DNA from 4 places in the Globicatella sp. PHS-GS-PNBC-21-1553 genome. Region 1 is predicted to be linked to each of the others. Evidence: a T-box and tRNA genes for the amino acid it is inferred to sense, from the RefSeq annotation. Region 1 holds a T-box; the other regions hold tRNA genes.
The links. A T-box is a leader RNA that pairs with one kind of tRNA and senses whether it is charged. The one in region 1 lies ahead of LB888_RS00910 (valine--tRNA ligase), so its partner is inferred to be a tRNA-Val.

Region 1 (7,751 bases):
ACCAAAAACAAACTATATAGAATTGATTTTTTCATGTTGACCTCCTTATCAGTTTTTACTCTCTAACTATAACACATTATTTCACAAGTTTGTGTGTTTTAAGGTAAATAAGAATAATTCCAAAATAGCATAAAATAATTTTATATTTCGCTATAATAACCAGAATAACGCTTTAATATCAAGGTTTTATGCCATTTAACATTTAATCAAACTTTGTGAAAAAACCATTATATTAAGGCATAAAAAATAGTATGTCGTATCCATAAAAATACAACATACTATTAAAAGTATTGATACAGTTTAACAAACGGTTTTAGGAGTGAACCAGAACTAGAAAATCCATAAATTTTCGCTTCATCTGTTCTTCTTTGTAGAAGTTGAGAGTGGCTCTCAAACAAGTCTTTAAGACGCGGTTTGAGGGCACTCAACCACTGCGCTTATAATTAGCGCGCAATAACTTGTCTGATTTTTTCAAGATTATTCTCAGCTATCTTAAGACGCGGTTTGAGGGCACTCAACCATTGTACTTTTGATTATCGATTATCAACTTGATTGAATGATGCCTAGTCTATAATTGGCGAAGATGCGCGATTCTTTCTTGGACTGCTGCTAATTGTTGTTCATAATCAACTTGTTTTGCACGTTCAGCTTCCACTACTGCTGCTGGGGCTTTGGCTACGAAACCTTGATTACTTAATTTTTTAACAACGCGATCCACTTCTTTTTCAAGTTTCACTACTTCTTGTTCTAAACGTTTGATTTCATCTTCGATTTTAATTAAGCCTGCTAGCGGCATTAAAATTTGTGCAAATGGTAATGTTTGAGACACCACTTCTTCTGGTGCGTTCGGAGCTAAGGCAATTTCTAATGCTTCAGGATTACAGAAGCGTTCAATATAAGCTTTATTGGCTGTTAATAAATCCATTGTCGCTTCATCATTCGCTTTGATGAATAGGTCCACTTTCTTAGATAATGGCGTATTCATTTCATTGCGAATCATGCGCACTGCGCGGATAATCTCCATAACTTGTTCCATTGCTTTTTCTGATTGAGCATCACGATAGTTTTCATCCACTATTGGATACTTAGCCACCACAATTGATTCACCTGCTGGGGCGATTTGTTGCCATATTTCCTCTGTAACGAATGGCATAATTGGGTGAGATAATTTTAAAATATTATCTAAAACATGGACTAAAATCGATTTGGTAGTAGTATTATCACGTGAATCATCTTGTAACTGTTCTTTCGTCATTTCAATATACCAGTCACAAAAATCATCCCAAATAAAATGATAAAGTACTCGACCTGCTTCTCCGAATTCAAATTTATCAAAAAGACGCGTCACATCTTCAATCACATTTTGTAAACGTGCCATAATCCAACGGTCTGCCAATGTTAAATCTTCACCAATGTTAATATCTTCAATGGTCATCTCGCCAACATTCATCAAAGCAAAACGACTCGCATTCCAAATCTTATTAATAAAGTTCCAAGCCGCTGCTAATTTTTCTTCACTATAACGAACATCTTGTCCCGGAGCCGAACCATTGGCTAAGAACCAACGTAAAGCATCGACTCCAAATTCATCAATGACGTCCATTGGATCAATCCCATTACCAAGTGATTTAGACATTTTACGCCCTTCGCTATCACGAATCAAACCGTGTAATAAGACATTATTAAATGGTCGGCGACCAGTAAACTCTAATGATTGGAAAATCATCCGGCTCACCCAGAAAAAGATAATGTCATATCCGGTTACCAATGTGCTAGTTGGGAAATAACGGTCAAAATCGGCTGTTTCTTCTGGCCATCCCATGGTAGAAAATGGCCATAAAGCACTAGAGAACCAAGTATCTAAGACGTCTTTATCACGTTCCCAATTCTCTTCATCCTCAGGAGCAACTTCTCCTACATAGACTTCGCCGGTTTCTTTATGATACCAAGCAGGAATTTGATGTCCCCACCATAATTGACGAGAGATAACCCAGTCGTGAACATTTTCCATCCAAGTTAAGAATGTTTGGTTAAAGCGTGGTGGGAAGAATGACACCGCATCCTCTTCAGATTGATTTTGAATGGTTCTTTCAGCTAATGGCTTCATTTTAACAAACCATTGCGTCGATAATATTGGTTCCACAACCGCTCCACTACGTTCAGAGTGTCCGACACTATGTGGATGGCTTACAATTTTAACCATTAATCCTAATTCTTCAAGGTCTTTAATGATTTGTTTACGTGCAACAAAGCGGTCCATTCCAGCATATTGACCAGCTTTTTCATTCATTGAACCATCTAAGTTCATTACATTTAGACGTTGCAAGTTATGACGATTGCCTAATTCAAAGTCATTTGGATCATGAGCGGGTGTTACTTTCATCGCTCCCGTTCCAAATTCTACATCGACATAATCATCGGCGATAATTGGAATTTCACGATTCATTAATGGTAACATCACGGTCTTACCTATTAGATGTTGATAACGCTCATCTTCAGGATGAACAACGACTGCCGTATCACCGAGCATGGTTTCTGGACGTGTTGTCGCAATTTCTAATACTTCATCACTACCCACAACCGGATAATTAATATGATAAAATGCTCCTTCAATGTCTTTATGAATGACTTCAATATCTGACAAAGCAGTCATCGCTTTCGGGTCCCAGTTAATAATATACTCACCACGATAAATTAAGCCTTTTTTGTATAACTCAACAAAGACACGATTGACAGCCTTATTAAGACCTTCATCTAAAGTAAAACGTTCACGAGAGTAATCAACAAGAAACGCCCATTTTACCCCATTGTTGACGAATAGTTTGAGCATATTCTTCTTTCCAGTCCCATACTTGTTGGATGAACTTTTCACGACCTAAATCATGACGACTAATCCCCTCTTTAGCTAATTTTTCTTCCACTTTAGCTTGAGTCGCAATACCAGCATGGTCCATACCTGGTAACCATAAAGTATCATAGCCTTGCATTCTTTTTTGTCGGATAATCATATCTTGTAACGTTACATCCCAAGCATGACCTAAGTGTAATTTACCAGTGACATTTGGTGGTGGGATGACAATTGAATAGGGTTCCGCCTTCGGGTCTTCAGAAGGTTTAAAGACACCTGATTCAACCCATTGTTGATATTTTCCCGCTTCTACCGCTTGCGGATTATATTTGGTTGACATTTCTTTTTTCATAAGAAACTTCCTTTCTTTCATTCATTGCGATTTATTGATTAAGTTAGTTGCTAATTATTTAAAAATAAAAAAGCGCCCCTTGTTGAACAAAGGACGTTTAAATAACGTGGTACCACCTAATTTTAGACACTAATCCGAGTATCTCTCCATGTTGTTAACACAGTATCTTCTGCGTAAAGTACTACTATTAGTTCACACTTTAAAGCTCCAAGCTACCTTCATCAACTATGAAAACTTTCACCGACTGTTTTCTCTCTGAAAAAGCGTTGACTACTCTTCTCTTCATCGCATTCATATTATGTTTTACATTTTAACAAAATAACCGGATAGTTTCAAGCACTAATCAAGCTTGATCTCTCATCAATCTTCAAGTATTAGCGATCATTCTCGCTTAATGCCATCATGAAATAAAAAGTACGTCCAACAGTAAATGATTCAACTATTAGTAGCGAATGATTTTGAAAAAGTTGAAATTCATATTGGAACCTTATGTTATATTTTTTAAAATAATATTTGAGGTTAATTGACATCGTGTTAGGATAGCGAATAACTACACTAGCACAGCGCTATCAAATAAACGAACTATAACTTGGCTGAATTGATCAAGTTTATGATAGTCGACTTTAGAATCTGTTTGATCCCCTCAACCACAGTGCTAACATAAAATAGATGGAACCAAAAATATTTTTTCGTTTTTACCCAACTATAGGACTTTTATTTTAGATTAATTTTGGTACAATGGTTAAATGAGTTATAGCGAGAGGAATGATAATATGAAAATTGGATTTGATAGTGAAAAGTATCTTGATGAACAAAGTCAATACATTATGGAACGTGTTAATCATTATGATAAATTATACCTCGAGTTTGGTGGAAAATTAATCGGGGATTATCATGCATCTAGAGTTTTACCTGGTTTCGATCCAGACGGTAAAATTAAGCTATTATACCGTTTACGTGAACAAGCTGAAATTATCATTTGTATTTATGCCGGAGACATTGAAAGTAACAAAGTTCGTGGCGATTATGGAATTACCTATGACCAAGATTTATTAAAATTAATTGATGATTTACGTCATTGGGATTTAAGTGTCAACAGTGTTGTCATTACTCGCTTTACTGGCCAATCACCTGCACAACAATTAAAAACTAAGTTAGAACGTCGCGGAATTAAAGTTTACACACATGGGCATACTCAAGGTTATCCGATGGATATTGATACTATTGTTTCAGAAGAAGGCTATGGTCAAAATGAATATATCAAAACCACTAAACCTTTAGTTGTTGTAACTGCACCAGGAGCAAATAGTGGTAAATTAGCTACTTGCTTAAATCAACTTTACCATGAAGTACAACATGGTCATTCAGCTGGCTATGCCAAGTTCGAAACTTTCCCTGTGTGGAACTTACCTCTCGACCATCCAGTAAATATCGCTTATGAAGCCGCTACGGTTGACTTAGAAGATGTCAATATGATCGACACCTTCCACCTACAGCATTATGGCGAAACAACGGTCAATTACAACCGAGATATTGAGGCTTTCCCATTGTTAAGAAGAATTTTAACACGTATTAATGGCGGTGCCGAAATTGAATACCACTCCCCTACGGACATGGGCGTCAACCGAGTAGGGTTTGCGATTACTGACCAAAATGTCGTGGAAGATGCCGCTAAACAAGAAATTATTCGACGCTATTTTGAATCTCAAACCGCTTATAAAAAAGGGACTGCTACCCTCGCAACTGCTCAAAGAAGTAAATTAATTATGGACGAAATGGCATTGACAACTGATGATCGTCCAGTAGTTGCGGCCTCACTGCAAAAAGCGGAAAAAGAAGGCGTTCCGGTTGTAGCCATTGAGTTACCAAATCAGACCATTATAACCGGTAAAAGCAGTGAAATGATGACGGCTTCGGCTGCGTGTGTTCTTAATGCGATTAAAGCTTTAGCCAATATCAGTGATGATTTACATTTATTAACACCAATGATTTTAAAAGCGATTGACGATTTAAATAGTACATATTTAAAACGCCGTAATCATGTTTTAAATACCCATGAAATTCTAATTGCATTAAGTATTTCAGCCGTTACCAACCCCACTGCTGACTTGGCTTTAAAGCAACTCGATAAATTAAAAACATTACAAGCTCATAGTACGGTCATTCCAGCAAAATCTGATGAAGAATCTTATCGTAACTTAGGAATTATGATGACCAGTGAATCTGAATTTGCTAGCGATTATTTGTTTTACGAAGGATAATCACCTATTTGTCTAACATAAATAGCTTACTCAAGTTAGTTACCCTATTTTTCTAGCCTAAACTTATGTACTTAGAATAATCACCTAGTTCCATCACAAATTTTCGTACTTTGACGTGAATTCGAACAAGGTTCTATCTCAATCAGCATACCATATAATTATTGCAGTGTTATTAATGACTCGAATACTAATCTTTTAAACTTAGTCATTGAAAAGAACATAATTTAATCGTACTAAACTAAGTAAATAATCCAATAAAATAAACGAGCAAACTCTTTATTGCTGAGAGCTTGCTCGTTTTTGTATTCTAAAATTGATGTACGTCAGCGAAAAAGAGTACCTAATGAGAAATGACTCTCAAGATTGATCGATAAACTATTTTATTAATATTGAGTGATAATTTTGACTTCGCTAAATTATTTAAAATAGACCACGGTTGAACCATTGCCGCCAGCATTCGGCGCTGAATATTCAAAATGATCGACTTGTGGATGGCGTTTTAAAGCTTCACGAACCCCTTGTCTGAGGGCTCCTGTGCCTTTTCCATGAATGATGGTCACCATTGGGTGATGCGATAATAAGGCACTATCTAAATATTGACTTAAGCGATGTAAGGCATTTTCATAGCGTTCGCCACGTAAGTCCAAGGTGGTTTGTACTTTCGGACCTGCGCTACGCTGAACGTTCACTTTTACTTTCGATTCCACTTTATCCAATGGTTCTAATTCATCAGCTTTTACTTTCATCTTCAAGATACCCATTTGGACAATATATTCTTCGGCACCTGTCTGTTCAACAATAGTACCTCGTTGTCCATAAGAAATGACTTCGACATCATCGCCTTCATGAAATTGGCGTTGACGTTTCGCACGACGAAGTACTTTATTTTTCTTAAGGTTTTCTGGCATTTTCAAATCATCAAAGGCTTTTTTCTTATCTATTAAGACATGTTCCTTAATATTATCACGACTACCTTGTTCTAATTGTAACTCACGAATTTCTTGAAGTATTTTTTCCGCTTGGTTTTTAGCGTCTTCTACTTTTTCGTTCGCTTCTTGTTTAGCTTTTTCAACGATTTGATTTTTTTGTTCTAACCAACGATTATACTCTGTTCGTAAGTCCTTATGAAGTTGTTCAGCTAAAGCAAGCTGTTCTAAAGCTTCTTCATGGGCTAACTCAGCTTCGCGACGCTCCCGCTCTAAATTCGCTACCATTTCATTGACGGACTGAGTTTCAGTGTCAATGCCTCCACGTGCTTCTTCTAAAATATCCGCTCGTAGTCCTAAACGTTGAGATATGTCAAAAGCATTACTACGGCCTGGCACACCAATTAATAGACGATAAGTTGGCGATAATGTCGTGACATCAAATTCCATACTGGCATTGATGGTTTTTGGCGTATCGTGTGCATATAATTTGAGTTCAGGATAGTGTGTAGTCGCCATGACCGTCGCGTCGACTTTACGGAAATAATTCAAAATCGCCATCGCCAAAGCCGCCCCTTCCTGCGGATCGGTACCTGAACCTAATTCGTCAAAGAGTACTAGCGATTGATAAGTCGCTTGTTCTAAAATACGGACTGTATTGGTCATGTGACTCGAGAACGTCGATAAACTTTGCTCGATCGACTGTTCATCTCCAATATCTGCAAAAATATCGTCAAAGACACCCACTTGACTTCCACGATCAGCTGGAATATGCAATCCCGTTTGCGCCATCATTTGTAGTAAACCTAGCGTTTTTAAGAGAATGGTTTTCCCACCAGTATTAGGCCCCGTAATAATCAGAGCACGATACTCTTCTCCGATAATAATATCATTGGCTACAATATCTTTAGCATCTATTAAGGGGTGCCGTGCTTGCCACAACGCTACATGATTATCCACTGAAAATTTCGGCTTTACTGCCTCGAACGCACGAGCATGTTCTGCTCTTGCTTGAATAAAATCTAATTCACTAACCATTAATTGATTGTGTTTTAAAGATTCATAATGCGGCATCAATTCGACTGAAATTTCCATCAAAATACGCTCAATCTCTTTACGTTCAGCCACTAATAATTCAGAACGTTTTTGATTTAATACCATCACTGCTTGTGGTTCAATATAGAGCGTTTGCCCCGTACTACTTTGGTCATGAATACGGCCGCCAAATTGATTACGGTATTCTGCTTTAACCGGTAAAACATACACATCATTACGCATGGTCACTAATGTATCGGATAGTTGACTCGCTTTTGATTTGACTAATTGATTTAATTGATTACGGATTTGTTCTTCAGTTTGTGTTT
Region 2 (7,751 bases), 870 kb from region 1:
ACTAACTTAGCTGTAATCGGCTCTCTTGATTGGGCTTTGCGGTCTTGTCTCGCATATCCATAATAAGGAATTACAATATTAATTGTTTTTGCACTTGCACGTCGTAAAGCATCAATCATAATCATTAATTCCATTAAATGATCACTTACTGGGAATGAAGTCGATTGGACTATATAAACATGATCCCCACGAACACTTTCTTCAATATTTACTTTAATTTCACCGTCAGAAAAATGAGAAATTGTTAATTGTCCTAATTCAATTCCTACTTCTTCTGCAATTTTTTCTGCTAAAGGTCTATTTGAACTTAATGAAAAAATCTTCAACTTTGGATCTTTATAATGTACTTTTGTCACGAAATGAACCTCCAATTAATTTTGATCTATTTTCTGACGCTTATTTTTTTTGTAATTTTTCCCAATAGCCTGGAATATTTTTTTGTTCAGATCTTGAAATGACTAATGATTCTGATTCAACATCTTTAATTACCGTTGTGCCGGCCGCAACAAATACTTTTTCGCCAATATTAACAGGTGAAACAATATTCGCATTACATCCAATAAAGGCATCTTTTCCAACATGTGAACGATGTTTATGTTTACCATCATAATTCACAAAAATAGTACCGCATCCCACATTAATATTTTCTTCTAAATCAGCATCCCCGATATAAGTTAGATGACCTGCTTTGGTTCCTTCACCAATCGTACTATTTTTTACTTCTACAAAGTTTCCAATATGGACATTTTTATCCAACTTACTATTTGGACGAAGATGAGCAAACGGTCCAATCGTCACGCCTTCTGCAACTACTGATTTTTCAATAACAGATTGGGTAATTTCAACATTATCTGCGATTTCACTATCTACTATTTCACTATTTGCACCAATTACACAGTCAGAACCAATGACAGTATTTCCTTTTAACATGACACCTGGCTCAATAATGGTATCGTTGCCGATTTTAACACTCGCTTCAATAAAAGTGGTGGCTGGATTCACAATTGTGACACCATTACGCATATGCTCTAAATTAATACGTTTTGTCATTAATTCATTGGCTTGAGATAAAGCAACACGATCATTGACCCCTAATGCTTCTGACATATCATCCATAATATAAGCGGAAATTTTACCGCCTTCAGCCTTAATCAATTCAATCACATCTGGTAAATAATATTCACCTTGAGCATTATCATTTTTGACATTTGCTAGAGCTTTAAATAAGGCTTTATTATCAAAAACGTAAGTACCTGTATTGATTTCTGTAATTTTTAATTCTGATTCTGAAGCGTCTTTTTGTTCGACAATTTTTTCAACATCTTCACTCGTAGAACGTACGACACGCCCATAGCCCGTTGGATCTTCAGCAATAGCAGTTAAAATAGTAGCACTTGCTTGATTTTCAGAATGATATTTAAATAGGTAATTTAAAGTGTCACTTGAAAGTAACGGCGTATCTCCACAAATAACCAATGTTTGTCCTTCTAAATCACCAATTAAATCTTTAGCTTGTAGGACCGCGTGACCCGTCCCTAATTGTTCTTCTTGCAATGCGTACTTAGATTGTTCACCTAAAACTTCTTTAACTGTTTCAGCACCATGGCCAACAATTGTAACAATTTCATCTACACCCGATGATTTTACTGAATTTACCACATGTTCCACCATCGATAAGCCACATACTGGATGCAATACTTTGTATAATTTTGACTTCATCCTGGTTCCTTTTCCGGCTGCTAGAATAACAGCTAAACGATTTTCCATCAAAACACTCCTCTGTGTATTTCTTACCACCTAATTATAGCATAACAAGAACAGAATATTGATAAAAAAACTGCATTTACTCAAAAAAAGTTCCAAGTTCTGATTGAAGTTCAAAACGAGATTCTTCTTTATTATAAACGATCTCGACCTTTAATAAAGAGTCATAATTCGGGATGGGTTCATGGTCTCGATACGTACTCTCGACAAACACGCAAATACCAACAGTTTTACAATCAAATTCTTCAATTAAATTCATTAAACCAATCATTGTGCCACCATTTCGTAGGAAGTCATCAATGATTAATACTTTACTTCCTGCTTTTAAACTCACTTTTGAAAGCTCCATTTTAGAAACTCTTTGGTGAGACCCTGACACATAGTTAACAGAAATAGTAGAACCATCCATCTCAGAAGAACTTCTACGAACGACTACATGTGGAACATTTAAATATTTAGCAACCGCAACACAAAGTCCAATTCCTTTAGTTTCAATCGTTACGACAGCATCAATCTCTTCTTTTTGATATTTAACAGCAATTAGTTTCGCAATATTATCTAATAACCTCGGATCTTGTAATAAATCCGCCAAATATACATAATTTCCGGGTAAAATTCTCTTTCCTTCGGTTAATCTTTGACGAATTTCATCCATTAATTCATTTGTCTTAACGTCTGAATAAGCCGGTCTAAAAATCATGCCGCCTTGAACACCCGCTATTGTTTCAATGACACCAATCTCTGTTTCTTCAAAAATCCCTCTAACAAAATCAATGTCTTCACTGATGGAAGATTTAGCAGAGTTAAAATAATCAGAAAAATATGATAAACCAATTAATTCATTTGGATGAGTCACAAAATATTGACTAATATATACAATCCTCTGATTGCGTTTCATTTTATTCGACATTGTTGCCATAAAAAAACCTCCAGTCTCTTAATAAATCTATTATAGCAAAAAAACAAATGATAGCTAGCAAATAAATGTTAATGTTCGTGAAAAATAATAAAATTAACCAAGTTTTAATAAGTAAAAAACTTGCTCAACCCTCAAAGTGCATAAGAATTATTAAAAAAATTCATCTATCATAGAGGCGAAATTCAAGCTCCACAACATTTCTTGACATAGAGCTAATAAAAATAGACTAAAAATTCATAGGCATACAAAAAAACCTTAGCGCTACCAAGCAACTAAGGTCTTCAAAACTAATGTCGTTATAAAAAGATGCCGATGGTCGGGGTCGAACCGACACGCCCGTGAAGGCACAGGATTTTGAGTCCAGCGCGTCTGCCAATTCCGCCACACCGGCCTAATTGTAAGGCGGTAACCGGATTTGAACCGGTGATCGAGGTTTTGCAGACCCATGCCTTACCACTTGGCTATACCGCCATATCTTTTATAGCTATGTTTCTATTTAAACTAAAAAACTGGGGTAGCTGGATTCGAACCAACGAATGACGGAGTCAAAGTCCGTTGCCTTACCGCTTGGCTATACCCCAATAATATAAAGAGGCGACTGAAGGGAATCGAACCCTCGAATGTCGGTGCCACAAACCGATGCGTTAACCACTTCGCCACAATCGCCATTATCCACCTAACAGGGACTGTAGGAATCGAACCCACACTAACGGTTTTGGAGACCGTTGTTCTACCGTTAAACTAAGTCCCTATCGTCCTCTAGGTCTTATCCTATGGAGGGAGGCAGATTCGAACTGCCGAACCCGAAGGAGCGGATTTACAGTCCGCCGCGTTTAGCCACTTCGCTATCCCTCCGTTTTATTAAATGGCTTGGGACGGAATCGAACCGCCGACACTTTGAGCTTCAATCAAATGCTCTACCAACTGAGCTACCAAGCCATACGGTCCCGACGGGATTTGAACCCGCGATCTCCTGCGTGACAGGCAGGCATGTTAACCCCTACACCACGGAACCGGAATGGAGGTTAACGGGATCGAACCGCTGACCCTCTGCTTGTAAGGCAGATGCTCTCCCAGCTGAGCTAAACCTCCATGTCTATTCTCTTATGATCCGTACGGGATTCGAACCCGTGTTACCGCCGTGAAAGGGCGGTGTCTTAACCACTTGACCAACGGACCTTTTTTTATATTCTCGTCTATTCTGTACGGAGAGTAAGGGATTCGAACCCTTGAGACGGTCTCCCGCCTACACGATTTCCAATCGTGCTCCTTCAGCCTCTCGGACAACTCTCCATCTTAGAAGCTGTCTCCACTCTATACAAAATACTCCGCAAGTAGGGCTCGAACCTACGACATCATGATTAACAGTCATGCGCTCTGCCAGCTGAGCTATTGCGGAATGAAAAAAATATACCCTGCGCGGCAACGTCCTACTCTCACAGGACCAAAGGTCCAACTACCATCGGCGCTAAGAAGCTTAACTGCTGTGTTCGGCATGGGAACAGGTGTATCCTTCTTGCCATCATCACCACACAGGTACATTATTTTCTTTAAGTAAACTTATTATAGTTCACTCAAAACTGAATAACTCACAAACGCTTTAACCTTAAATCTTCGTGGTTAAGTCCTCGACCGATTAGTACTAGTCCGCTCCATATATCACTATACTTCCACTTCTAGCCTATCTACCTGATCGTCTCTCAGGGGTCTTACTTCTTTCGAATGGGAAATCTCATCTTGAAGCTGGCTTCGCGCTTAGATGCTTTCAGCGCTTATCCTTCCCACACATAGCTACCCAGCGATGCTCCTGGCGGAACAACTGGTACACCAGCGGTGCGTCCATCCCGGTCCTCTCGTACTAAGGATAGCTCTTCTCAAATTTCCTACGCCCGCGACGGATAGGGACCGAACTGTCTCACGACGTTCTGAACCCAGCTCGCGTACCGCTTTAATGGGCGAACAGCCCAACCCTTGGGACCGACTTCAGCCCCAGGATGCGATGAGCCGACATCGAGGTGCCAAACCTCCCCGTCGATGTGAACTCTTGGGGGAGATAAGCCTGTTATCCCCAGGGTAGCTTTTATCCGTTGAGCGATGGCCCTTCCATACGGTACCACCGGATCACTAAGCCCGACTTTCGTCCCTGCTCGACTTGTTGGTCTCGCAGTCAAGCTCCCTTCTGCCTTTGCACTCTACGAATGATTTCCAACCATTCTGAGGGAACCTTTGGGCGCCTCCGTTACTCTTTAGGAGGCGACCGCCCCAGTCAAACTGTCCACCTGACACTGTCTCCCGTTGCCTTACAACGCGGGTTAGAGGGTTCATATCACAAGGGTAGTATCCCACCAACGCCTCCTCGTAAACTGGCGTTCACGATTCCTAAGCTCCTACCTATCCTGTACATGTCACACAAACACTCAATATCAAGTTACAGTAAAGCTCCATGGGGTCTTTCCGTCCTGTCGCGGGTAACCTGCATCTTCACAGGTACTATAATTTCACCGAGTCTCTCGTTGAGACAGTGCCCAGATCGTTACGCCTTTCGTGCGGGTCGGAACTTACCCGACAAGGAATTTCGCTACCTTAGGACCGTTATAGTTACGGCCGCCGTTTACTGGGGCTTCAATTCGAAGCGTCGCTTGCGCTAACCTCTCCTCTTAACCTTCCAGCACCGGGCAGGCGTCAGCCCCTATACGTCATCTTTCGATTTGGCAGAGACCTGTGTTTTTGATAAACAGTCGCCTGGGCCTATTCACTGCGGCTGGTATTGCTACCAGCACCCCTTCTCCCGAAGTTACGGGGTCATTTTGCCGAGTTCCTTAACGAGAGTTCTCTCGATCACCTTAGTGTTCTCCACTTGACTACCTGTGTCGGTTTGCGGTACGGGTTCATGTTATCTCGCTAGAAGCTTTTCTCGACAGTTTGATTATCCACCTTCGCTACTTTAATTCGCTACGCTTCACAGCTCATTCTCTTAAGTAAAAGCATTTAACTCTTACTAAAACTTACTGCTTGCACATCCTCTTCCATCCGGATGCGTGGAGTCACCTCCTGTGTCCCTCCTTCACTCAATCGATAACATCAAGTACAGGAATCTCTACCTGTTGTCCATCGCTTACGCCTGTCGGCTTGGGCTTAGGTCCCGACTAACCCAGGGCGGACGAGCCTTCCCCTGGAAACCTTAGTCTATCGGTGGACGGGATTCTCACCCGTCTTGCGCTACTCATACCGGCATTCTCACTTCTATACGCTCCAACACTCCTCACGGTATGCCTTCCCCGCATATAGAACGCTCTCCTACCACTCTAGTCTTAAACTAGAATCCACAGCTTCGGTGTATTGTTTAGCCCCGGTACATTTTCGGCGCAGAATCACTCGACTAGTGAGCTATTACGCACTCTTTAAATGATGGCTGCTTCTAAGCCAACATCCTAGCTGTCTGTGCAACTCCACATCCTTTTCCACTTAACAATTACTTGGGGACCTTAGCTGGTGGGCTGGGCTGTTTCCCTTTCGACTACGGATCTTATCACTCGCAGTCTGACTCCCAGAGATGAGTACTTGGCATTCGGAGTTTATCTGAATTCGGTAAAACTTGCGTCCCCCTCGTCCAAACAGTGCTCTACCTCCATCACTCTTACTCTGAGGCTATACCTAAATATATTTCGGAGAGAACCAGCTATCTCCAAGTTCGATTGGAATTTCTCCGCTACCCACAAGTCATCCAAACACTTTTCAACGTGTCCTGGTTCGGTCCTCCAGTGTGTCTTACCACACCTTCAACCTGCTCATGGGTAGGTCACTTGGTTTCGGGTCGACAACAACATACTCTCGCCCTATTCAGACTCGCTTTCGCTTCGGCTCCGTTTCTTCAACTTAACCTCGCATGTTATCGTCACTCGCCGGTCCATTCTACAAAAGGTACACCATCACCCCTTAACGGGCTCTGATTACTTGTAGGCACACGGTTTCAGGTACTCTTTCACTCCCCTCCAGGGGTGCTTTTCACCTTTCCCTCACGGTACTGGTTCACTATCGGTCACTAGGGAGTATTTAGCCTTGCCAGATGGTCCTGGCGGATTCCAACGGGATTCCTCGTGTCCCGCCGTACTCAGGATACTCCTAAAGCGTCAGTCAGTTTCGTATACAGGGCTCTCACCTTGTCTCGCTCTGCTTCCCATCAGATTCTACTACTCACTTCAGTCTTATATCGGAGTCCTACAACCCCATTGTGCATGCACAATGGTTTGGGCTCTTCCCTTTCGCTCGCCGCTACTTAGGGAATCGATTTTTCTTTCTCTTCCTGCAGGTACTTAGATGTTTCAGTTCTCTGCGTCTTCCTCGCTTACGCGTACTGCATTTAGCAGTGGGTTCCCCCATTCGGATATCTCTGGATCATAGCTTACTTACAGCTCCCCAAAGCGTTTCGTCGTTCGTCACGTCCTTCATCGGCTCCTAGTGCCAAGGCATTCACCGTGCGCCCTTTGTTTCTTAACCACATTTTTGCGCTCGTAAAGGCTCTTCCCCTTTACTCTTATTTTCTCTATATTATTATATAGACTCGGTCAATTCTCGGTTTATTATATCTTTCTCTTGAAATTATATAATCTATATTGATTACTCCTGTTAAAATAATCAATATCGTTTGTTTTGTTATTCAGTTTTCAATGAACTAGGTGTTTTGAGTAAGTGAACCTCACTCAAAACTGAACAATGACAAATCCTAACTCTGTGTAGTTCCAGTACTCCTTAGAAAGGAGGTGATCCAGCCGCACCTTCCGATACGGCTACCTTGTTACGACTTCACCCCAATCATCCATCCCACCTTCGACGGCTCCCTCCTATTGGTTAGGCCACCGGCTTCGGGTGTTACAAACTCTCGTGGTGTGACGGGCGGTGTGTACAAGACCCGGGAACGTATTCACCGCGGCGTGCTGATCCGCGATTACTAGCGATTCCGGCTTCATGTAGTCGAGTTGCAGACTACAATCCGAACTGAGAATGGCTTTTAGAGATTGGCATGCTCTTGCGAGTTAGCGACTCGTTGTACCATCCATTGTAGCACGTG
Region 3 (7,751 bases), 1.2 Mb from region 1:
CACCAAAAATGTGTAGGGGATAATTCATTTGAATTATCACAACATACCCGAATATAAATTCGAGACAGAGTGGTAACTCTATAAATATACAAGCTAGTAAATAGTAAGAGTCTGAAACGACTCATGAAACTTTCATGAGAGTTTGATCCTGGCTCAGGACGAACGCTGGCGGCGTGCCTAATACATGCAAGTCGAACGAACCGCAACTTGAACTTGTTCTCGTTAAGGTTAGTGGCGCACGGGTGAGTAACACGTGGGGAACCTGCCCTTTAGTGGGGGATAACAGTCGGAAACGACTGCTAATACCGCATAGACAATTTAACCGCCTGGTTAAGTTGGGAAAGGTGCTACGGCATCATTAAAGGATGGCCCCGCGGTGCATTAGCTAGTTGGTAAGGTAACGGCTTACCAAGGCGATGATGCATAGCCGACCTGAGAGGGTGATCGGCCACATTGGGACTGAGACACGGCCCAAACTCCTACGGGAGGCAGCAGTAGGGAATCTTCCGCAATGGACGCAAGTCTGACGGAGCAACGCCGCGTGTGTGAAGAAGGTTTTCGGATCGTAAAGCACTGTTGTTAGAGAAGAACGGCTACTAGAGGAAATGTTAGTAGATTGACGGTATCTAACCAGAAAGCCACGGCTAACTACGTGCCAGCAGCCGCGGTAATACGTAGGTGGCAAGCGTTGTCCGGATTTATTGGGCGTAAAGGGAGCGCAGGTGGTTTCTTAAGTCTGATGTGAAAGCCCACGGCTTAACCGTGGAGGGTCATTGGAAACTGGGGAACTTGAGTGCAGAAGAGGAAAGCGGAATTCCATGTGTAGCGGTGAAATGCGTAGATATATGGAGGAACACCAGTGGCGAAAGCGGCTTTCTGGTCTGTAACTGACACTGAGGCTCGAAAGCGTGGGGAGCGAACAGGATTAGATACCCTGGTAGTCCACGCCGTAAACGATGAGTGCTAAGTGTTGGAGGGTTTCCACCCTTCAGTGCTGGCGTTAACGCAATAAGCACTCCGCCTGGGGAGTACGACCGCAAGGTTGAAACTCAAAGGAATTGACGGGGACCCGCACAAGCGGTGGAGCATGTGGTTTAATTCGAAGCAACGCGAAGAACCTTACCAGGTCTTGACATCTCTTGCATATCTTAGAGATAAGAGAAACCCTTCGGGGCAAGAAGACAGGTGGTGCATGGTTGTCGTCAGCTCGTGTCGTGAGATGTTGGGTTAAGTCCCGCAACGAGCGCAACCCTTATAACTAGTTGCCAGCATTCAGATGGGGACTCTAGTTAGACTGCCGGTGACAAACCGGAGGAAGGTGGGGATGACGTCAAATCATCATGCCCCTTATGACCTGGGCTACACACGTGCTACAATGGATGGTACAACGAGTCGCTAACTCGCAAGAGCATGCCAATCTCTAAAAGCCATTCTCAGTTCGGATTGTAGTCTGCAACTCGACTACATGAAGCCGGAATCGCTAGTAATCGCGGATCAGCACGCCGCGGTGAATACGTTCCCGGGTCTTGTACACACCGCCCGTCACACCACGAGAGTTTGTAACACCCGAAGCCGGTGGCCTAACCAATAGGAGGGAGCCGTCGAAGGTGGGATGGATGATTGGGGTGAAGTCGTAACAAGGTAGCCGTATCGGAAGGTGCGGCTGGATCACCTCCTTTCTAAGGAGTACTGGAACTACACGGAGTTAGGATTTGTCATTGTTCAGTTTTGAGTGAGGTTCACTAAACGGGCCTATAGCTCAGTTGGTTAGAGCGCACCCCTGATAAGGGTGAGGTCGATGGTTCGAATCCATTTAGGCCCATTGCTCAACAAGCAACAATATGGTATAATAAAATACCAGCACGGGGGATTAGCTCAGCTGGGAGAGCGCCTGCTTTGCACGCAGGAGGTCAGCGGTTCAATCCCGCTATTCTCCATTGTTAGTTAAGACTAACATCATAGTTCATTGAAAACTGAATAACGAAACAAACGATATTGATTATTTTAACAGGAGTAATCAATATAGATTATATAATTTCAAGAGAAAGATATAATAAACCGAGAATTGACCGAGTCTATATAATAATATAGAGAAATTAAGAGTAAAGGGGAAGAGCCTTTACGAGCGCAAAAATGTGGTTAAGAAACAAAGGGCGCACGGTGAATGCCTTGGCACTAGGAGCCGATGAAGGACGTGACGAACGACGAAACGCTTTGGGGAGCTGTAAGTAAGCTATGATCCAGAGATATCCGAATGGGGGAACCCACTGCTAAATGCAGTACGCGTAAGCGAGGAAGACGCAGAGAACTGAAACATCTAAGTACCTGCAGGAAGAGAAAGAAAAATCGATTCCCTAAGTAGCGGCGAGCGAAAGGGAAGAGCCCAAACCATTGTGCATGCACAATGGGGTTGTAGGACTCCGATATAAGACTGAAGTGAGTAGTAGAATCTGATGGGAAGCAGAGCGAGACAAGGTGAGAGCCCTGTATACGAAACTGACTGACGCTTTAGGAGTATCCTGAGTACGGCGGGACACGAGGAATCCCGTTGGAATCCGCCAGGACCATCTGGCAAGGCTAAATACTCCCTAGTGACCGATAGTGAACCAGTACCGTGAGGGAAAGGTGAAAAGCACCCCTGGAGGGGAGTGAAAGAGTACCTGAAACCGTGTGCCTACAAGTAATCAGAGCCCGTTAAGGGGTGATGGTGTACCTTTTGTAGAATGGACCGGCGAGTGACGATAACATGCGAGGTTAAGTTGAAGAAACGGAGCCGAAGCGAAAGCGAGTCTGAATAGGGCGAGAGTATGTTGTTGTCGACCCGAAACCAAGTGACCTACCCATGAGCAGGTTGAAGGTGTGGTAAGACACACTGGAGGACCGAACCAGGACACGTTGAAAAGTGTTTGGATGACTTGTGGGTAGCGGAGAAATTCCAATCGAACTTGGAGATAGCTGGTTCTCTCCGAAATATATTTAGGTATAGCCTCAGAGTAAGAGTGATGGAGGTAGAGCACTGTTTGGACGAGGGGGACGCAAGTTTTACCGAATTCAGATAAACTCCGAATGCCAAGTACTCATCTCTGGGAGTCAGACTGCGAGTGATAAGATCCGTAGTCGAAAGGGAAACAGCCCAGCCCACCAGCTAAGGTCCCCAAGTAATTGTTAAGTGGAAAAGGATGTGGAGTTGCACAGACAGCTAGGATGTTGGCTTAGAAGCAGCCATCATTTAAAGAGTGCGTAATAGCTCACTAGTCGAGTGATTCTGCGCCGAAAATGTACCGGGGCTAAACAATACACCGAAGCTGTGGATTCTAGTTTAAGACTAGAGTGGTAGGAGAGCGTTCTATATGCGGGGAAGGCATACCGTGAGGAGTGTTGGAGCGTATAGAAGTGAGAATGCCGGTATGAGTAGCGCAAGACGGGTGAGAATCCCGTCCACCGATAGACTAAGGTTTCCAGGGGAAGGCTCGTCCGCCCTGGGTTAGTCGGGACCTAAGCCCAAGCCGACAGGCGTAAGCGATGGACAACAGGTAGAGATTCCTGTACTTGATGTTATCGATTGAGTGAAGGAGGGACACAGGAGGTGACTCCACGCATCCGGATGGAAGAGGATGTGCAAGCAGTAAGTTTTAGTAAGAGTTAAATGCTTTTACTTAAGAGAATGAGCTGTGAAGCGTAGCGAATTAAAGTAGCGAAGGTGGATAATCAAACTGTCGAGAAAAGCTTCTAGCGAGATAACATGAACCCGTACCGCAAACCGACACAGGTAGTCAAGTGGAGAACACTAAGGTGATCGAGAGAACTCTCGTTAAGGAACTCGGCAAAATGACCCCGTAACTTCGGGAGAAGGGGTGCTGGTAGCAATACCAGCCGCAGTGAATAGGCCCAGGCGACTGTTTATCAAAAACACAGGTCTCTGCCAAATCGAAAGATGACGTATAGGGGCTGACGCCTGCCCGGTGCTGGAAGGTTAAGAGGAGAGGTTAGCGCAAGCGACGCTTCGAATTGAAGCCCCAGTAAACGGCGGCCGTAACTATAACGGTCCTAAGGTAGCGAAATTCCTTGTCGGGTAAGTTCCGACCCGCACGAAAGGCGTAACGATCTGGGCACTGTCTCAACGAGAGACTCGGTGAAATTATAGTACCTGTGAAGATGCAGGTTACCCGCGACAGGACGGAAAGACCCCATGGAGCTTTACTGTAACTTGATATTGAGTGTTTGTGTGACATGTACAGGATAGGTAGGAGCTTAGGAATCGTGAACGCCAGTTTACGAGGAGGCGTTGGTGGGATACTACCCTTGTGATATGAACCCTCTAACCCGCGTTGTAAGGCAACGGGAGACAGTGTCAGGTGGACAGTTTGACTGGGGCGGTCGCCTCCTAAAGAGTAACGGAGGCGCCCAAAGGTTCCCTCAGAATGGTTGGAAATCATTCGTAGAGTGCAAAGGCAGAAGGGAGCTTGACTGCGAGACCAACAAGTCGAGCAGGGACGAAAGTCGGGCTTAGTGATCCGGTGGTACCGTATGGAAGGGCCATCGCTCAACGGATAAAAGCTACCCTGGGGATAACAGGCTTATCTCCCCCAAGAGTTCACATCGACGGGGAGGTTTGGCACCTCGATGTCGGCTCATCGCATCCTGGGGCTGAAGTCGGTCCCAAGGGTTGGGCTGTTCGCCCATTAAAGCGGTACGCGAGCTGGGTTCAGAACGTCGTGAGACAGTTCGGTCCCTATCCGTCGCGGGCGTAGGAAATTTGAGAAGAGCTATCCTTAGTACGAGAGGACCGGGATGGACGCACCGCTGGTGTACCAGTTGTTCCGCCAGGAGCATCGCTGGGTAGCTATGTGTGGGAAGGATAAGCGCTGAAAGCATCTAAGCGCGAAGCCAGCTTCAAGATGAGATTTCCCATTCGAAAGAAGTAAGACCCCTGAGAGACGATCAGGTAGATAGGCTAGAAGTGGAAGTATAGTGATATATGGAGCGGACTAGTACTAATCGGTCGAGGACTTAACCACGAAGATTTAAGGTTAAAGCGTTTGTGAGTTATTCAGTTTTGAGTGAACTATAATAAGTTTACTAAAAGAAAATAATGTACCTGTGTGGTGATGATGGCAAGAAGGATACACCTGTTCCCATGCCGAACACAGCAGTTAAGCTTCTTAGCGCCGATGGTAGTTGGACCTTTGGTCCTGTGAGAGTAGGACGTTGCCGCGCAGGGTATATTTTTTTCATTCCGCAATAGCTCAGCTGGCAGAGCGCATGACTGTTAATCATGATGTCGTAGGTTCGAGCCCTACTTGCGGAGTATTTTGTATAGAGTGGAGACAGCTTCTAAGATGGAGAGTTGTCCGAGAGGCTGAAGGAGCACGATTGGAAATCGTGTAGGCGGGAGACCGTCTCAAGGGTTCGAATCCCTTACTCTCCGTACAGAATAGACGAGAATATAAAAAGAAGGTCCGTTGGTCAAGTGGTTAAGACACCGCCCTTTCACGGCGGTAACACGGGTTCGAATCCCGTACGGATCATAAGAGAATAGACATGGAGGTTTAGCTCAGCTGGGAGAGCATCTGCCTTACAAGCAGAGGGTCAGCGGTTCGATCCCGTTAACCTCCATTCCGGTTCCGTGGTGTAGGGGTTAACATGCCTGCCTGTCACGCAGGAGATCGCGGGTTCAAATCCCGTCGGGACCGTATGGCTTGGTAGCTCAGTTGGTAGAGCATTTGATTGAAGCTCAAAGTGTCGGCGGTTCGATTCCGTCCCAAGCCATTTAATAAAACGGAGGGATAGCGAAGTGGCTAAACGCGGCGGACTGTAAATCCGCTCCTTCGGGTTCGGCAGTTCGAATCTGCCTCCCTCCATAGGATAAGACCTAGAGGACGATAGGGACTTAGTTTAACGGTAGAACAACGGTCTCCAAAACCGTTAGTGTGGGTTCGATTCCTACAGTCCCTGTTAGGTGGATAATGGCGATTGTGGCGAAGTGGTTAACGCATCGGTTTGTGGCACCGACATTCGAGGGTTCGATTCCCTTCAGTCGCCTCTTTATATTATTGGGGTATAGCCAAGCGGTAAGGCAACGGACTTTGACTCCGTCATTCGTTGGTTCGAATCCAGCTACCCCAGTTTTTTTAATTTAAATAGAAACATAGCTATAAAAGATATGGCGGTATAGCCAAGTGGTAAGGCATGGGTCTGCAAAACCTCGATCACCGGTTCAAATCCGGTTACCGCCTTACAATTAGGCCGGTGTGGCGGAATTGGCAGACGCGCTGGACTCAAAATCCTGTGCCTTCACGGGCGTGTCGGTTCGACCCCGACCATCGGCATCTTTTTATAACGACATTAGTTTTGAAGACCTTAGTTGCTTGGTAGCGCTAAGGTTTTTTCTATATATAAAAAATGGTGGACCAGTTTTTATAGGCTCTTTGGCACATGAATCTTATACATTTACAACTATTAGTCTGGCACCTAGTCTACTCAATAAATTCTTCAAATGATATATGGTAACGACTTTCTGTTATATATCCGTAATGTGGTAGCATCGAATTCTGTTATTTTAACAATAGTTTCTAGGTTATCGTATGGGGGTAAAATTTCTACTTTTCTTCAAAAACTAAGTAAACAATTCTTAGTTTTTTATAAGACTATGTAGTTATTATTATGGTTTATACAACTTAATTATATATATTAGTATATTAATATTATTATAAATAAAATTTATATATCAATTGACTTGTAATCGTTTCCATGATAATATATTTTTCAGTATAGTATAATAAGGAGGAAAGTGATGGTTGTCTTTCGTAAGAGTTTTAATTTTTATTTACATTTGCCAATAGCTTATTATTCTAGAGATACAGTTCTCGATAGTCCTTTTATATTAGATTTTTTGTATGATCGTTCAGAAGCTGATCATTATAGTAATTTTCCTTTAATATATTCCTTTGATCAATATTATTCTCATGTTGAATGTGTGATGAGAGGTTTCTTAGTACGTGAAGCATTATATGAATTAGTGGATAGCTGGCATTATATTCAAACGCAAGATAAAATGAATTCTAATAAATTGTGCACTCAATTAATTCGAATGAAGCCATATTTTAGTGGTTTAACTGAATTATTATACGGTAAGAAGGATAGTTTCTTGCATAATGTGCCCTTAGAAACCCTTCATCAATTTTTTGAACAATATTCATTCGATGAATTCGTGAACCTTATTAAACCTTATTGTGAAATCGTTGATGTTCGTCATTTTACTGAGAAGAAATTTTCGCTTATATCCTATGTTTTTTCAAACGAATATTTAATTAATCGCTCTATTAAAGCGAATTGTATTTATTTAGAAGATTTATTAGAAAATGCAACACTTTGTGAAAGTATTTTGGAACGTCTGAATAAACCGGAATTAGCCTATATACTTAATTATTTTTTATATTTTATTAATAAATAATTTTTATGAAATCACTAGCTAAAATACTATATATGTGGTACTATGTTCAATATGAACACTACATATAGTATTTGGGGTGATTAGAATGGTAGTGGGTTTAAATAAAAAACAAATTAATTTTGATAGTTTAATTGTACAAAAACGTGATGGCAGAAAAGAAAAATTCAATTTGAACAAAATGATTTTTAGTTTAAAACGTTCCGGTCAGTTTGATATAGATGACAAAATTGCTGATATATCTGACCGTATTTTTCAGGCTAATGAAGATAGTATGATTAAGAGTAGTTCCATAAAAGAG
Region 4 (7,751 bases), 1.0 Mb from region 1:
AAACGTTTTAGCTTTATATAGTTTTAAAATCAAAAAGAAAAAGGCTAAAACATTGATTTAACAACATTTCAGCCTTTAATAGCTTTAAATAGCTTTATATATAAGGAGGATGTGGGATTCGAACCCACGCACGCTTTTACACGCCTGACGGTTTTCAAGACCGTTCCCTTCAGCCGGACTTGGGTAATCCTCCATCAGCTTCTTTACTTTCATTCAATGATCCGTACGGGATTCGAACCCGTGTTACCGCCGTGAAAGGGCGGTGTCTTAACCACTTGACCAACGGACCGTCTGACGGGGAAGAAGGGATTTGAACCCTCGCGCCGGTTTACCCGACCTACACCCTTAGCAGGGGCGCCTCTTCAGCCTCTTGAGTACTTCCCCATTAACCAAGTTTGATACTTTTTTTATTCAAAAAAGATGGGCCTAAATGGATTCGAACCATCGACCTCACCCTTATCAGGGGTGCGCTCTAACCAACTGAGCTATAGGCCCGTTGTCGCTTTAAGCGGGTGACGAGAATCGAACTCGCGACAACAGCTTGGAAGGCTGTAGTTTTACCACTAAACTACACCCGCATCTTCTCTTAATTGCGGGGGTAGGATTCGAACCTACGACCTTCGGGTTATGAGCCCGACGAGATGCCAGCTTCTCCACCCCGCGATAATATTATATATAAGGAGGATGTGGGATTCGAACCCACGCACGCTTTTACACGCCTGACGGTTTTCAAGACCGTTCCCTTCAGCCGGACTTGGGTAATCCTCCATATGATAGCTTCTATTCTTTGATACTTTTCTCTTGTCCTACAAGACATGGACCTTGCAGGACTCGAACCTGCGACCGGACGGTTATGAGCCGTCTGCTCTAACCAACTGAGCTAAAGGTCCCAGTGCTTATAGCGGCGAAGGGGATCGAACCCATGACCTCCCGGGTATGAACCGGACGCTCTAGCCAGCTGAGCTACACCGCCATCAATGGAGAATAGCGGGATTGAACCGCTGACCTCCTGCGTGCAAAGCAGGCGCTCTCCCAGCTGAGCTAATCCCCCATTTTGGTATTACTTTAATATTTAAGATTTTTTTGATTTTTGGTTCAAAAAAATCGGGAAGACAGGATTCGAACCTGCGACCCCTTGGTCCCAAACCAAGTGCTCTACCAAGCTGAGCTACTTCCCGTTTCTATACACCCAGTAGGAGTCGAACCTACAACCGCTTGATTCGTAGTCAAGTACTCTATCCAATTGAGCTATGGGTGCATGCTTTAATGCCGAGGACCGGAATCGAACCGGTACGGGTATCACTACCCGCAGGATTTTAAGTCCTGTGCGTCTGCCAGTTCCGCCACCCCGGCATTTGCCTAAGTTTGCTGGCAAAGCGGAAAACGGGATTCGAACCCGCGACCCCCACCTTGGCAAGGTGGTGTTCTACCACTGAACTATTTCCGCGTTCTTTTATTCACTCATGCCGGCTAAAGGACTTGAACCCTCGACCCTCTGATTACAAATCAGATGCTCTACCAACTGAGCTAAGCCGGCTTGTTACCTCGACAAACATCTGTTCGTCTTCATGCGGGTGAAGGGACTTGAACCCCCACGCCCGAAGGCGCCAGATCCTAAATCTGGTGCGTCTGCCAATTCCGCCACACCCGCATTCTGATGACCCGTACAGGATTCGAACCTGTGACCCACTGATTAAAAGTCAGTTGCTCTACCAACTGAGCTAACGAGTCATGGTGGAGGTTAACGGGATCGAACCGCTGACCCTCTGCTTGTAAGGCAGATGCTCTCCCAGCTGAGCTAAACCTCCAATTTGAAAATAATTTACCCTGCGCGGCAACGTCCTACTCTCACAGGACCAAAGGTCCAACTACCATCGGCGCTAAGAAGCTTAACTGCTGTGTTCGGCATGGGAACAGGTGTATCCTTCTTGCCATCATCACCACACAGGTACATTATTTTCTTTAAGTAAACTTATTATAGTTCACTCAAAACTGAATAACTCACAAACTCTTTAACCTTAAATCTTCGTGGTTAAGTCCTCGACCGATTAGTACTAGTCCGCTCCATATATCACTATACTTCCACTTCTAGCCTATCTACCTGATCGTCTCTCAGGGGTCTTACTTCTTTCGAATGGGAAATCTCATCTTGAAGCTGGCTTCGCGCTTAGATGCTTTCAGCGCTTATCCTTCCCACACATAGCTACCCAGCGATGCTCCTGGCGGAACAACTGGTACACCAGCGGTGCGTCCATCCCGGTCCTCTCGTACTAAGGATAGCTCTTCTCAAATTTCCTACGCCCGCGACGGATAGGGACCGAACTGTCTCACGACGTTCTGAACCCAGCTCGCGTACCGCTTTAATGGGCGAACAGCCCAACCCTTGGGACCGACTTCAGCCCCAGGATGCGATGAGCCGACATCGAGGTGCCAAACCTCCCCGTCGATGTGAACTCTTGGGGGAGATAAGCCTGTTATCCCCAGGGTAGCTTTTATCCGTTGAGCGATGGCCCTTCCATACGGTACCACCGGATCACTAAGCCCGACTTTCGTCCCTGCTCGACTTGTTGGTCTCGCAGTCAAGCTCCCTTCTGCCTTTGCACTCTACGAATGATTTCCAACCATTCTGAGGGAACCTTTGGGCGCCTCCGTTACTCTTTAGGAGGCGACCGCCCCAGTCAAACTGTCCACCTGACACTGTCTCCCGTTGCCTTACAACGCGGGTTAGAGGGTTCATATCACAAGGGTAGTATCCCACCAACGCCTCCTCGTAAACTGGCGTTCACGATTCCTAAGCTCCTACCTATCCTGTACATGTCACACAAACACTCAATATCAAGTTACAGTAAAGCTCCATGGGGTCTTTCCGTCCTGTCGCGGGTAACCTGCATCTTCACAGGTACTATAATTTCACCGAGTCTCTCGTTGAGACAGTGCCCAGATCGTTACGCCTTTCGTGCGGGTCGGAACTTACCCGACAAGGAATTTCGCTACCTTAGGACCGTTATAGTTACGGCCGCCGTTTACTGGGGCTTCAATTCGAAGCGTCGCTTGCGCTAACCTCTCCTCTTAACCTTCCAGCACCGGGCAGGCGTCAGCCCCTATACGTCATCTTTCGATTTGGCAGAGACCTGTGTTTTTGATAAACAGTCGCCTGGGCCTATTCACTGCGGCTGGTATTGCTACCAGCACCCCTTCTCCCGAAGTTACGGGGTCATTTTGCCGAGTTCCTTAACGAGAGTTCTCTCGATCACCTTAGTGTTCTCCACTTGACTACCTGTGTCGGTTTGCGGTACGGGTTCATGTTATCTCGCTAGAAGCTTTTCTCGACAGTTTGATTATCCACCTTCGCTACTTTAATTCGCTACGCTTCACAGCTCATTCTCTTAAGTAAAAGCATTTAACTCTTACTAAAACTTACTGCTTGCACATCCTCTTCCATCCGGATGCGTGGAGTCACCTCCTGTGTCCCTCCTTCACTCAATCGATAACATCAAGTACAGGAATCTCTACCTGTTGTCCATCGCTTACGCCTGTCGGCTTGGGCTTAGGTCCCGACTAACCCAGGGCGGACGAGCCTTCCCCTGGAAACCTTAGTCTATCGGTGGACGGGATTCTCACCCGTCTTGCGCTACTCATACCGGCATTCTCACTTCTATACGCTCCAACACTCCTCACGGTATGCCTTCCCCGCATATAGAACGCTCTCCTACCACTCTAGTCTTAAACTAGAATCCACAGCTTCGGTGTATTGTTTAGCCCCGGTACATTTTCGGCGCAGAATCACTCGACTAGTGAGCTATTACGCACTCTTTAAATGATGGCTGCTTCTAAGCCAACATCCTAGCTGTCTGTGCAACTCCACATCCTTTTCCACTTAACAATTACTTGGGGACCTTAGCTGGTGGGCTGGGCTGTTTCCCTTTCGACTACGGATCTTATCACTCGCAGTCTGACTCCCAGAGATGAGTACTTGGCATTCGGAGTTTATCTGAATTCGGTAAAACTTGCGTCCCCCTCGTCCAAACAGTGCTCTACCTCCATCACTCTTACTCTGAGGCTATACCTAAATATATTTCGGAGAGAACCAGCTATCTCCAAGTTCGATTGGAATTTCTCCGCTACCCACAAGTCATCCAAACACTTTTCAACGTGTCCTGGTTCGGTCCTCCAGTGTGTCTTACCACACCTTCAACCTGCTCATGGGTAGGTCACTTGGTTTCGGGTCGACAACAACATACTTTCGCCCTATTCAGACTCGCTTTCGCTACGGCTCCGTTTCTTCAACTTAACCTCGCATGTTATCGTCACTCGCCGGTCCATTCTACAAAAGGTACACCATCACCCCTTAACGGGCTCTGATTACTTGTAGGCACACGGTTTCAGGTACTCTTTCACTCCCCTCCAGGGGTGCTTTTCACCTTTCCCTCACGGTACTGGTTCACTATCGGTCACTAGGGAGTATTTAGCCTTGCCAGATGGTCCTGGCGGATTCCAACGGGATTCCTCGTGTCCCGCCGTACTCAGGATACTCCTAAAGCTTCAGTCAGTTTCGTATACAGGGCTCTCACCTTGTCTCGCTCTGCTTCCCATCAGATTCTACTACTCACTTCAGTCTTATATCGGAGTCCTACAACCCCATTGTGCATGCACAATGGTTTGGGCTCTTCCCTTTTCGCTCGCCGCTACTTAGGGAATCGATTTTTCTTTCTCTTCCTGCAGGTACTTAGATGTTTCAGTTCTCTGCGTCTTCCTCGCTTACGCGTACTGCATTTAGCAGTGGGTTCCCCCATTCGGATATCTCTGGATCATAGCTTACTTACAGCTCCCCAAAGCATTTCGTCGTTCGTCACGTCCTTCATCGGCTCCTAGTGCCAAGGCATTCACCGTGCGCCCTTTGTTTCTTAACCACATTTTTGCGCTCGTAAAGGCTCTTCCCCTTTACTCTTATTTTCTCTATATTATTATATAGACTCGGTCAATTCTCGGTTTATTATATCTTTCTCTTGAAATTATATAATCTATATTGATTACTCCTGTTAAAATAATCAATATCGTTTGTTTTGTTATTCAGTTTTCAATGAACTAGGTGTTTTGAGTAAGTGAACCTCACTCAAAACTGAACAATGACAAATCCTAACTCTGTGTAGTTCCAGTACTCCTTAGAAAGGAGGTGATCCAGCCGCACCTTCCGATACGGCTACCTTGTTACGACTTCACCCCAATCATCCATCCCACCTTCGACGGCTCCCTCCTATTGGTTAGGCCACCGGCTTCGGGTGTTACAAACTCTCGTGGTGTGACGGGCGGTGTGTACAAGACCCGGGAACGTATTCACCGCGGCGTGCTGATCCGCGATTACTAGCGATTCCGGCTTCATGTAGTCGAGTTGCAGACTACAATCCGAACTGAGAATGGCTTTTAGAGATTGGCATGCTCTTGCGAGTTAGCGACTCGTTGTACCATCCATTGTAGCACGTGTGTAGCCCAGGTCATAAGGGGCATGATGATTTGACGTCATCCCCACCTTCCTCCGGTTTGTCACCGGCAGTCTAACTAGAGTCCCCATCTGAATGCTGGCAACTAGTTATAAGGGTTGCGCTCGTTGCGGGACTTAACCCAACATCTCACGACACGAGCTGACGACAACCATGCACCACCTGTCTTCTTGCCCCGAAGGGTTTCTCTTATCTCTAAGATATGCAAGAGATGTCAAGACCTGGTAAGGTTCTTCGCGTTGCTTCGAATTAAACCACATGCTCCACCGCTTGTGCGGGTCCCCGTCAATTCCTTTGAGTTTCAACCTTGCGGTCGTACTCCCCAGGCGGAGTGCTTATTGCGTTAACGCCAGCACTGAAGGGTGGAAACCCTCCAACACTTAGCACTCATCGTTTACGGCGTGGACTACCAGGGTATCTAATCCTGTTCGCTCCCCACGCTTTCGAGCCTCAGTGTCAGTTACAGACCAGAAAGCCGCTTTCGCCACTGGTGTTCCTCCATATATCTACGCATTTCACCGCTACACATGGAATTCCGCTTTCCTCTTCTGCACTCAAGTTCCCCAGTTTCCAATGACCCTCCACGGTTAAGCCGTGGGCTTTCACATCAGACTTAAGAAACCACCTGCGCTCCCTTTACGCCCAATAAATCCGGACAACGCTTGCCACCTACGTATTACCGCGGCTGCTGGCACGTAGTTAGCCGTGGCTTTCTGGTTAGATACCGTCAATCTACTAACATTTCCTCTAGTAGCCGTTCTTCTCTAACAACAGTGCTTTACGATCCGAAAACCTTCTTCACACACGCGGCGTTGCTCCGTCAGACTTGCGTCCATTGCGGAAGATTCCCTACTGCTGCCTCCCGTAGGAGTTTGGGCCGTGTCTCAGTCCCAATGTGGCCGATCACCCTCTCAGGTCGGCTATGCATCATCGCCTTGGTAAGCCGTTACCTTACCAACTAGCTAATGCACCGCGGGGCCATCCTTTAATGATGCCGTAGCACCTTTCCCAACTTAACCAGGCGGTTAAATTGTCTATGCGGTATTAGCAGTCGTTTCCGACTGTTATCCCCCACTAAAGGGCAGGTTCCCCACGTGTTACTCACCCGTGCGCCACTAACCTTGACCAGAACAAGTTCTCGTCGCGGTTCGTTCGACTTGCATGTATTAGGCACGCCGCCAGCGTTCGTCCTGAGCCAGGATCAAACTCTCATGAAAGTTTCATGAGTCGTTTTAGACTCTTACTATTTACTAGCTTGTATATTTATAGAGTTACCACTCTGTCTCGAATTTATATTCGGGTATGTTGTGATAATTCAAATGAATTATCCCCTACACATTTTTGGTGTTTGTCTTTGTTCAGTTTTCAATGAGCTTCGTTGTTGCTTGGTTAAGCAACTTCTATATAATATCACGTTTGATTGAAACTGTCAACAAGTTTTTTCAACTTTTTTTACTTCTTTTTCAATCTTTCGTCTTGTTCGCTTGGAACTCCCTTATAGTATCATGATATCCAACACTCGTCAACACCTTTTTTACATTATTTTTACATTTTTTACATTTTTCCTGTAAAAAGCTGTTTTTTCTATAAAAAAAGTGAAACGGAGCGTTTTTTAGCTCCGTTTCTTATTGGATTTTGAATATTTTCATCTCATATTGATGGAAATATTATAAGCGTTCATTTAATTCTTTTGCTAAATCTTCGAATCCTTCTTTACCTAATAAAGCAAACATGTTTTTCTTGTATGCTTCGACACCTGGTTGATCAAATGGATTTACCCCATTTAAGTAACCTGAAATAGCGACTGCAATTTCGAAGAAGTAAATTAAATGACCTAATGAATATTCATCCATCGCTGGAATCGTCACTAATAAGTTTGGTACTTGACCGTCTGTATGAGCTAATAATGTTCCTTGGTAAGCTTTAGTGTTAACAAAGTCAACTGTTTCCCCTTCTAGGTAACGTAAGCCATCTAAATTCTCTTCCATTTTTGGAATCTCAACATCATGACGAGGTTTTTCTACTTTAATAACTGTTTCGAAAATATTACGTTTACCTTCTTGGATAGTTTGACCAACAGAGTGTAAGTCAGTAGAAAAGTTTGCACTTGATGGATAGATACCTTTCAAGTCTTTACCTTCTGATTCACCATATAATTGTTTCCACCACTCAGAGAAGTATTGCATTCCTGGTTCGTAGTTCACTAAAATTTCAATATCTTTACCTTTACGGTGTAAGATATTACGGATGGTT

Region 2: it has a tRNA-Val gene. The T-box ahead of LB888_RS00910 (valine--tRNA ligase) is inferred to sense a tRNA for this amino acid. The anticodon was not compared.
Region 3: it has a tRNA-Val gene. The T-box ahead of LB888_RS00910 (valine--tRNA ligase) is inferred to sense a tRNA for this amino acid. The anticodon was not compared.
Region 4: it has a tRNA-Val gene. The T-box ahead of LB888_RS00910 (valine--tRNA ligase) is inferred to sense a tRNA for this amino acid. The anticodon was not compared.

The regions. Positions count from the first base shown of each region.
Region 1 is NZ_CP085470.1:166,576-174,326, forward strand. Features, by position in the region: gene LB888_RS00905 (iron chelate uptake ABC transporter family permease subunit) at 1-35, opposite strand, end outside; partial or broken gene LB888_RS00910 (valine--tRNA ligase) at 569-3,200, opposite strand; T-box leader at 3,287-3,495, opposite strand; gene LB888_RS00915 (DUF1846 domain-containing protein) at 3,974-5,461, shown strand; gene LB888_RS00920 (endonuclease MutS2) at 5,878-7,751, opposite strand, start outside.
Region 2 is NZ_CP085470.1:1,034,252-1,042,002, forward strand. Features, by position in the region: gene LB888_RS04830 (ribose-phosphate diphosphokinase) at 1-356, opposite strand, end outside; gene glmU (bifunctional UDP-N-acetylglucosamine diphosphorylase/glucosamine-1-phosphate N-acetyltransferase GlmU) at 397-1,767, opposite strand; gene purR (pur operon repressor) at 1,844-2,683, opposite strand; tRNA gene LB888_RS04845 (tRNA-Leu) at 2,991-3,074, opposite strand; tRNA gene LB888_RS04850 (tRNA-Cys) at 3,084-3,154, opposite strand; tRNA gene LB888_RS04855 (tRNA-Gln) at 3,193-3,264, opposite strand; tRNA gene LB888_RS04860 (tRNA-His) at 3,277-3,349, opposite strand; tRNA gene LB888_RS04865 (tRNA-Trp) at 3,364-3,434, opposite strand; tRNA gene LB888_RS04870 (tRNA-Tyr) at 3,458-3,538, opposite strand; tRNA gene LB888_RS04875 (tRNA-Phe) at 3,550-3,622, opposite strand; tRNA gene LB888_RS04880 (tRNA-Asp) at 3,626-3,698, opposite strand; tRNA gene LB888_RS04885 (tRNA-Val) at 3,703-3,775, opposite strand; tRNA gene LB888_RS04890 (tRNA-Glu) at 3,791-3,862, opposite strand; tRNA gene LB888_RS04895 (tRNA-Ser) at 3,890-3,976, opposite strand; tRNA gene LB888_RS04900 (tRNA-Asn) at 4,010-4,082, opposite strand; rRNA gene rrf (5S ribosomal RNA) at 4,101-4,216, opposite strand; rRNA gene LB888_RS04910 (23S ribosomal RNA) at 4,300-7,180, opposite strand; rRNA gene LB888_RS04915 (16S ribosomal RNA) at 7,437-7,751, opposite strand, start outside.
Region 3 is NZ_CP085470.1:1,319,378-1,327,128, forward strand. Features, by position in the region: rRNA gene LB888_RS06175 (16S ribosomal RNA) at 131-1,679, shown strand; tRNA gene LB888_RS06180 (tRNA-Ile) at 1,749-1,822, shown strand; tRNA gene LB888_RS06185 (tRNA-Ala) at 1,865-1,937, shown strand; rRNA gene LB888_RS06190 (23S ribosomal RNA) at 2,138-5,018, shown strand; rRNA gene rrf (5S ribosomal RNA) at 5,102-5,217, shown strand; tRNA gene LB888_RS06200 (tRNA-Asn) at 5,236-5,308, shown strand; tRNA gene LB888_RS06205 (tRNA-Ser) at 5,342-5,428, shown strand; tRNA gene LB888_RS06210 (tRNA-Glu) at 5,457-5,528, shown strand; tRNA gene LB888_RS06215 (tRNA-Val) at 5,544-5,616, shown strand; tRNA gene LB888_RS06220 (tRNA-Asp) at 5,621-5,693, shown strand; tRNA gene LB888_RS06225 (tRNA-Phe) at 5,697-5,769, shown strand; tRNA gene LB888_RS06230 (tRNA-Tyr) at 5,781-5,861, shown strand; tRNA gene LB888_RS06235 (tRNA-Trp) at 5,885-5,955, shown strand; tRNA gene LB888_RS06240 (tRNA-His) at 5,970-6,042, shown strand; tRNA gene LB888_RS06245 (tRNA-Gln) at 6,055-6,126, shown strand; tRNA gene LB888_RS06250 (tRNA-Cys) at 6,166-6,236, shown strand; tRNA gene LB888_RS06255 (tRNA-Leu) at 6,246-6,329, shown strand; gene LB888_RS06260 (hypothetical protein) at 6,794-7,453, shown strand; gene nrdD (anaerobic ribonucleoside-triphosphate reductase) at 7,539-7,751, shown strand, end outside.
Region 4 is NZ_CP085470.1:1,657,635-1,665,385, reverse strand. Features, by position in the region: tRNA gene LB888_RS07995 (tRNA-Ser) at 104-193, opposite strand; tRNA gene LB888_RS07990 (tRNA-Glu) at 218-289, opposite strand; tRNA gene LB888_RS07985 (tRNA-Ser) at 296-384, opposite strand; tRNA gene LB888_RS07980 (tRNA-Ile) at 422-495, opposite strand; tRNA gene LB888_RS07975 (tRNA-Gly) at 508-578, opposite strand; tRNA gene LB888_RS07970 (tRNA-Met) at 591-663, opposite strand; tRNA gene LB888_RS07965 (tRNA-Ser) at 679-768, opposite strand; tRNA gene LB888_RS07960 (tRNA-Ile) at 817-890, opposite strand; tRNA gene LB888_RS07955 (tRNA-Met) at 900-973, opposite strand; tRNA gene LB888_RS07950 (tRNA-Ala) at 979-1,051, opposite strand; tRNA gene LB888_RS07945 (tRNA-Pro) at 1,105-1,178, opposite strand; tRNA gene LB888_RS07940 (tRNA-Arg) at 1,185-1,258, opposite strand; tRNA gene LB888_RS07935 (tRNA-Leu) at 1,268-1,353, opposite strand; tRNA gene LB888_RS07930 (tRNA-Gly) at 1,376-1,447, opposite strand; tRNA gene LB888_RS07925 (tRNA-Thr) at 1,465-1,537, opposite strand; tRNA gene LB888_RS07920 (tRNA-Leu) at 1,570-1,651, opposite strand; tRNA gene LB888_RS07915 (tRNA-Lys) at 1,659-1,731, opposite strand; tRNA gene LB888_RS07910 (tRNA-Val) at 1,733-1,808, opposite strand; rRNA gene rrf (5S ribosomal RNA) at 1,830-1,945, opposite strand; rRNA gene LB888_RS07900 (23S ribosomal RNA) at 2,029-4,910, opposite strand; rRNA gene LB888_RS07895 (16S ribosomal RNA) at 5,167-6,715, opposite strand; gene LB888_RS07890 (glucose-6-phosphate isomerase) at 7,166-7,751, opposite strand, start outside.